3 regions of the Xanthobacter sp. 126 genome follow, and region 1 is predicted to be linked to each of the others. Evidence: predicted binding sites of a transcription regulator. Region 1 holds the regulator's gene; each other region holds the start of a gene.
The links. Region 1 encodes LexA, which represses DNA repair genes until DNA is damaged. Its sites were predicted from a motif close to TGTTCNNNNTGTGTTCNG; they were not measured.

Region 1 (2,264 bases):
GGCCGACATCCGCGCTGCCTTCATCGGTGCCGGAACGCTGCTCTGGCTCTCCCTCGCGCTGCTGGCCCTCTGCCTGCTGCGCGGCGTGCTTACCCTCGCGGCGCTGGTGCCCTTCGGCCTCGCCGCGCTGGTGGCGGGAACGCCGCTGAAGCCGGACCTCCTCATCGCGCCCGATGCGCAGACGGTGGCGGTGCGGATGCCGGATGGGCGGCTTTCCGTGCTCGGCGCCTCGGGCCAGAAGCTGGTGGTGGAGCAATGGCTGACGCGGGAGGGTGATCGCCGCACGGCCGGCAGTAAGGACCTCGCCTCCGCCTTCATGTGCGACCCGCTCGGCTGCACTGCGCCTCTGCCCGGCGGCGGCACCATCGCCGTCTCCCGGCGCGCCGAGAGCCTGGAGGCGGACTGCCTGAATGCCCGCATGGTCGTCACCCGCGATGCCCCGCCCCATGCCTGCCCGGCCGAGGTGCTGACACCGGAAAAACTCGCACGGACGGGAACGCTAGCCTTCACCCTGCGCGATGGCGCCCTCGTGGCCGAGCGAAGCCGCAGCCCCTCAGTGTCCCGGCCGTGGATGGCGCCGCTGCCGCCAGACCTCGCACCCGAGCGAGGGGCGGTCGATGCAGGCGATCCGCAGACCGACGCCACCGCTCCCTGATACGACAATTGCAAGGCGTCGGGGTGAGGGGCAACGCCTTCAAAAAAGCGCAGGCGCCCGTTGAGCGTGGACCACCGCGCCCCTCACCCCGTCCCGGATCTCCCGCGGGAGAAATGAGGATCAGTAGCGGCGCATGAGGCCGATCAGGCGGCCCTGGATGCGCACGCGGTCGGGACCGAAGATGCGGGTCTCGTAGGCCGGATTGGCGGCCTCCAGCGCGATGGAGGCGCCCTTCTTGCGCAGGCGCTTGAGGGTGGCTTCCTCGTCGTCCACCAGCGCCACGATGATGTCGCCGGTGTCGGCGGAATCGCACTTGCGGATCAGCACCGTGTCGCCGTCGAGGATGCCGGCCTCGATCATGCTGTCGCCGCGCACCTCGAGGGCGAAGTGCTCGCCGGAGCCCAGCATCTCGGGCGGGATGTTCAGCGTATGGCTGCGGCTCTGGATGGCGGAGATGGGCGAGCCGGCGGCGATGCGGCCCATGACCGGCACCGAGACCACCTGCCCCGCCTCGTCATCCTCCGCCACGGGGCGGACCTTGCCGAGGCTGCCCTCGATGACCGAGGGCGAGAAGCCCCGGCCTGCGGACCGGGCGGAGGCGAGGCCCGGCGCCACGCTGTCGGGCAGGCGGACCACCTCCAGCGCGCGGGCGCGATTGGGCAGGCGGCGGATGAAGCCGCGCTCTTCCAGAGCGGTGATCAGGCGATGGATGCCGGACTTGGAGCGCAGGTCCAGCGCTTCCTTCATCTCGTCGAAGGAGGGGGGAACACCGGTCTCCTTCAGCCGCTCATGGATGAAGCGCAGAAGGTCATATTGCTTCCGAGTGAGCATTCCCTGGCCCCGTTCCTTGCACGCACCGCCGCGGAACAGGCACTCTCGGCCGGTCCCGATTCAAGGCGCATCCAGCCCGGCGCGCCGCGAAACAAATCATGAACAGTCTTTATCTGTTCCTTTTGTGTTCCGCAAGTGGTGAAGGCTCCGTTAAGGGCTCAATCCGCGAAGGGAATAATCTCGCAGGGGTCTCCGACGCGGCCCGCCGGGGCGAATGGCGGGCGCACCAGAAGGCAGTCGGCGGCGGAAAGAATGCTCAGCATGGCGCTGTCCTGCGAGGCGCAGGGAATGGCGTGGATCGAGCCGTCCGCCCGGCGCTCAAGGGTCGCGCGCATGAAATCGCGCCGCACGTCGTTGGGCGGCAGGTCCGCCGCGAGGCGCGCCGGCACGGTCTCGGGGCCGGGGCGGGAATCGCCCTGCAGGGCGCGGATGAGGGGGACGAGGTAGACCATCCCGCAGACATGGGACGACACCGGGTTGCCCGGCAGCCCCAGCACCCGCACATCGCCACGATGGCCGAACATGAGCGGCTTGCCGGGCCTGAGCGCGATCTTGTGGACCGAGAGATCGACCCCTTCCGCCTTCAGCGCCGGGGCCATCAGGTCATGATCGCCCACGGAGGCGCCACCGGAGGAGACAACGAGATCGAACTCGCCGGAGAGCGCCCGCGCGACCACGGCGCGGATGGCGGCGAGGTCGTCCTTGATGAGGCCGAGGTCGGTCACCTCGGCGCCGGCGCGGCGGGCCAGCTCGGCAAGGCCGAAGGCGTTGGAGACGA
Region 2 (2,264 bases), 1.7 Mb from region 1:
CGGCGGGCCGTCGCGATGGCCTGGAGGCCCGCGACGCCAGCGCCCATGACGAAGACGCGCGCGGCCGGAACGGTTCCGGCGGCGGTCATCATCTGCGGCAGGGCGCGGGTGAACTCGGCGGCCGCGTCGATCACCGCGCGATAGCCGGCGAGGTTCGCCTGCGAGGAGAGTACGTCCATCACCTGCGCACGGGTGATGCGCGGCATCAGCTCCATGGCGAAGGAGGCGATCCCGGCACTGGCCATGGCGGCGAGCGCCGCGTCATTGCCGTAGGGATCCATGATGGCGAGGACCAGGGCGCCGGGCTTGTACGACGAAAGTTCGGCTTCCGTCGGCCGGCGAACCTTCAGTACGACTTCGGCGCCGTTCAGCGCATCCGCCGTCGACGGGGCGATGGTGGCCCCTGCGGCCACGAAGTCGGAGTCGAGAATGCCGGACTTCACGCCCGCGCCGCTCTCCACGGTCACGGATGCGCCCAGTGCGACGAGACGCTTCACCGTATCCGGGGTCGCGCCAACCCTCGGCTCGCCGAGATCGATCTCGGCGGGAACAGCGATTTTCATTTCTTGATGTCTCCGGTGCTCCGGCCGCTCAGCGGGTCAGAGGAGGAAAATCCACATCAGGACGAGGATGGCAGCAACGCCGATGGTGCCCCACTTGGCGAGGGCAGTGAACATGGCGTAGGTGCGCTCGTGCTCGGGATAATCGTTACCGTCTGCCGTGGCGTATTCGATCGTGGCGTGTTCAGCCATCTTATCCCCCTGCTCCTAAGCGTCTTCTGACGCCTTTACCGGAGATGGGAATGTCTGGCAACTGCCTTCTGGTGTACAGTATGCCAGATTGAACGGCGCGGCCCGCGAGCCCTTTGCGTCGCACCACATGTTCTTGTTATGTTCCGTTTTCGGTGCTAGCTTTTTAAGCATGAGCCCCGCATCCGATTCCCACGGCCCGCGCACAGCCGCCCCGCCCGTTCCGGGGGGACCAATTGCCGCGCCGATCGCTCCCGCCCTGAAGGCCACCAGGACGGCATCGCCCAAGGCCGTTTCTGCCAAGGCTGTTCCTGCCAAGGCAGCTCCCGCCAAGGCGGCACAGCCCAAGACTGCATCCGGCGACGCCCGCATCGCCTCGCCGCCGGTGAAGACCCGGAGCGATCGGATCATGGGCCGGCTCGCCGAGGAACGCCGAGCGCCGCCCCCTGCCCTGCCGCCGCCGCTGGACGGCGAGGTCGGGACCGGCGTGGAGGCGGACCGGCGGCGCGGCCGGGGCGCGGTCTCCAACGCTGCTGGGCGCTTCGAGCCTGCCGCCCGCGTGCTGTTCGACGACGGCTGGCAGACGCTGGAAGACCTGCCGCCCTTCCGCACCGAGGTGACGGAGGAGCGGGCGCGCACCATCATCACCCGCAACCAGTCCCCCGACATCGCCTTCGATCGCTCCATCAACGCCTACAGGGGCTGCGAGCACGGCTGCATCTATTGCTTCGCGCGGCCCACACACGCCTATCAGGGCCTCTCCGCCGGCCTCGACTTCGAGACCAAGCTGTTCGTGAAGCCGGACGCGCCGGAACTGCTGGCTCGGGAGCTGTCGCACCCCTCCTACAAGCCGCGCGTCATCGCCATGGGGACCAATACCGATCCCTACCAGCCCATCGAGCGGCGCTATGAGCTGACGCGGCGAATCCTGGAGGTACTGGCGGACTTCGGCCATCCGGTTGGCATCGTCACCAAATCGGCGCTGGTGGTGCGCGACATCGATATCCTCGGGCCGATGGCGGAAAAGGGCCTCGCCAAGGTCGCCATCTCCATGACCACGCTCGACCCGCACCTGTCCCGCACCATGGAGCCGCGCGCCGCCAGTCCCCATGTGCGCCTCGGCACCATCCGCCGGCTCGCCGACGCCGGCATTCCCACCGCGGTCCTCACCGCGCCGCTGATCCCGGCGCTGAACGACATGGAGATCGAGCGCATCCTCGACGCCGCCAAGGCCGCCGGGGCATCCGAGGCCGGCTATGTGATGCTGCGCCTGCCGCTGGAGATCGCCGACCTGTTCCGGGAATGGCTGGTGGCCAATTTCCCGGACAAGGCCCGTCACGTGCTGAACCTCATCCGCCAGATGCACGGCGGCAAGGATTACGACTCCACGTTCGGCAAGCGAGGGCGGGGGGAAGGCCCATATGCCTGGACGGTGGGCCGTAGGTTCGAGATCGCCGCCCGCCGCCTCGGCCTCGCGGGGCGGGGACTGAAGCTGACCACCGCACACTTCCGCCA
Region 3 (2,264 bases), 230 kb from region 1:
ATCAGGCGTCGGCGGCGGACCCCTCGGCGTCCTCCTCCGGATCGCCGGCGAGGATCTTCTCGGCGATGAGGCCGGCATTCTGGCGGATAGCGGCCTCGATACGCCCGGCGATCTCCTGGTTCTGCTTCAGGAAGGTCTTGGCGTTCTCGCGACCCTGCCCCAGGCGCTGGCTGTCGTGGGAGAACCAGGCTCCGGACTTCTCCACCACGCCGGCCTTGACGCCGAGATCGAGCAACTCGCCCGTCTTGGAGACACCCTCGCCATACATGATGTCGAACTCGACCTGCTTGAACGGCGGCGCCAGCTTGTTCTTCACCACCTTCACGCGGGTCTGGTTGCCCACCACCTCGTCGCGTTCCTTGATGGCGCCGATGCGGCGGATGTCGAGGCGGATCGAGGCATAGAACTTCAGCGCGTTGCCACCTGTGGTGGTCTCCGGCGAGCCATACATCACGCCAATCTTCATCCGGATCTGGTTGATGAAGATGACCATGGTGTTGGACTTGGAGATGGAGGCCGTGAGCTTGCGCAGCGCCTGGCTCATGAGGCGGGCCTGAAGGCCCGGCTGGTTGTCGCCCATCTCGCCGTCGAGTTCGGCCCGGGGGGTGAGGGCCGCCACCGAATCGACCACCAGCACGTCGACCGCGCCAGAGCGCACCAGCGTGTCGGCGATCTCCAGCGCCTGCTCGCCGGCGTCGGGCTGGGAGATAAGCAGGTCGTCAAGGTTCACGCCCAGCTTGCGGGCATAGATCGGGTCCAGCGCGTGCTCGGCGTCGATGAAGGCGCAGGTGCCCCCGCGCTTCTGCGATTCGGCGATCGTGTGAAGCGCGAGCGTGGTCTTGCCCGAGGATTCGGGCCCGTAGATCTCCACGACGCGTCCCTTGGGCAGGCCGCCGATGCCCAGTGCGATGTCGAGCCCCAGCGAACCGGTGGGAATGCTCTCGATCTCAAGGGCTTTCCCGCCCTTGCCGAGCCGCATGATGGAGCCCTTGCCGAAATGCCGCTCGATCTGCGAGAGCGCGGCATCCAGCGCCTTGGTCTTGTCCATGGAAGAACCTTCGACGAGTCGGAGTGTCGCCTGAGTCATCGCCGCGCTCCGGTGCGGGTGCAAGGGGAATTAAGAACGCTGTGTTTGTACCCTTTTTGTTCTCAGTTCGCAATATGTTCTCTTTGGTCCCGGCATGTGGTGGAAGCGCGGTCGCTCTTTGTCGCTGGAGCACCAACAGGATGCCGGAATAAATGTCGCTGATGTCGGACGGTGGACGACCTCAATGCGCTGATAACCGGAGCGGGTCGGCACCACCGCCGCCCTGTCGGGGATCGACCGGCAGAGCGACGTGGCATCGGCGTGGAGGCGTGAGCGCCTAGAGGGCGGCGTGGTCGCGCACGGCTTCGCCGAGGGCATCCTTCAGGGTGGCGAAGCGGGCATCTAGGGCGAGCGGGTCGGTGCGGTTGAGGGCGATCATCTGCGCCCGCGCCTCCCCGCCGCGCACCACCTCGAAGGCATCGGCCGCGATGCCAGCCACGACCGCTTCAGCCACCGCCTCGGCCGGCTCGCGGCTGAAGCCGCCCCCCGGACCGGCCCGGCTGCTGCGCATCATCGGCGTGTCGGTGGCGCCGGGATAGACGGTGAGGACGCGCACGCCTTCTCCCGCCAGTTCCCGCCTGAGCGCCTCGTCGAAGCGCGCGAGGCCAGCCTTCGCCGCCGCATAGGTGGCGTAGAACGGCATGCCGATGAGCGCGATGGCGGAGGTGATGTCCACGATCAGTCCCTCCCCGCTCGCTCGCAGCGCCGGCAGCGCGGCGCGGGTGAGGAGGATGGGCGCGATCAGGTCCACCTCGATCATGGCGCGGATGTCGGCCTCGCTCGTCTCCTCCAGCCGGCCGGCGCGCACGCCGCCGGCATTGTTGATGAGGATGTCGAGGCCGCCCAGGGCCGCCACCGCGCCGTTTAGCATGGCGGCACGGTCCGCGGGATCGGTCACATCGCCGGAGATGCCGTGGACCTCGGCTCCGGACGCCTTGAGTGAGCCGACCGCCTCCGCCAACACGTCCGGCCGGCGGCCGGTGAGCGCGAGGCGCGCGCCGTCTACCGCCAGAGCGGTGGCGATGGCGCGGCCGATGCCGCTCGATCCGCCGGTGAGGAGGATTCGCTTTCCCTTGATCTTCATGGCGTTGCCTGCCCCTTCACTCCGCTGCCGGCGGATAGTTGGAGGGGAAGAGCGCCTTGCGGGATTCCCCATCGCCCATGGGTTTGAAGGCAT

Region 2: a site for LexA is predicted at 881-898, ahead of XAN126_RS0120335 (PA0069 family radical SAM protein). Genes of this name have one in related genera too.
Region 3: a site for LexA is predicted at 1,152-1,169, ahead of recA (recombinase RecA). Genes of this name have one in related genera too.

The regions. Positions count from the first base shown of each region.
Region 1 covers NZ_JAFO01000001.1:2,591,160-2,593,423, forward strand. The annotation lists gene XAN126_RS0112360 (ComEC/Rec2 family competence protein) at 1-655, shown strand, start outside; gene lexA (transcriptional repressor LexA) at 776-1,486, opposite strand; gene glp (gephyrin-like molybdotransferase Glp) at 1,645-2,264, opposite strand, start outside.
Region 2 covers NZ_JAFO01000001.1:4,297,939-4,300,202, forward strand. The annotation lists gene XAN126_RS0120325 (Re/Si-specific NAD(P)(+) transhydrogenase subunit alpha) at 1-563, opposite strand, end outside; gene XAN126_RS0120330 (aa3-type cytochrome c oxidase subunit IV) at 600-752, opposite strand; gene XAN126_RS0120335 (PA0069 family radical SAM protein) at 922-2,264, shown strand, end outside.
Region 3 covers NZ_JAFO01000001.1:2,359,229-2,361,492, reverse strand. The annotation lists gene recA (recombinase RecA) at 2-1,087, opposite strand; gene XAN126_RS0111310 (SDR family oxidoreductase) at 1,365-2,171, opposite strand; gene XAN126_RS0111305 (glutathione S-transferase N-terminal domain-containing protein) at 2,188-2,264, opposite strand, start outside.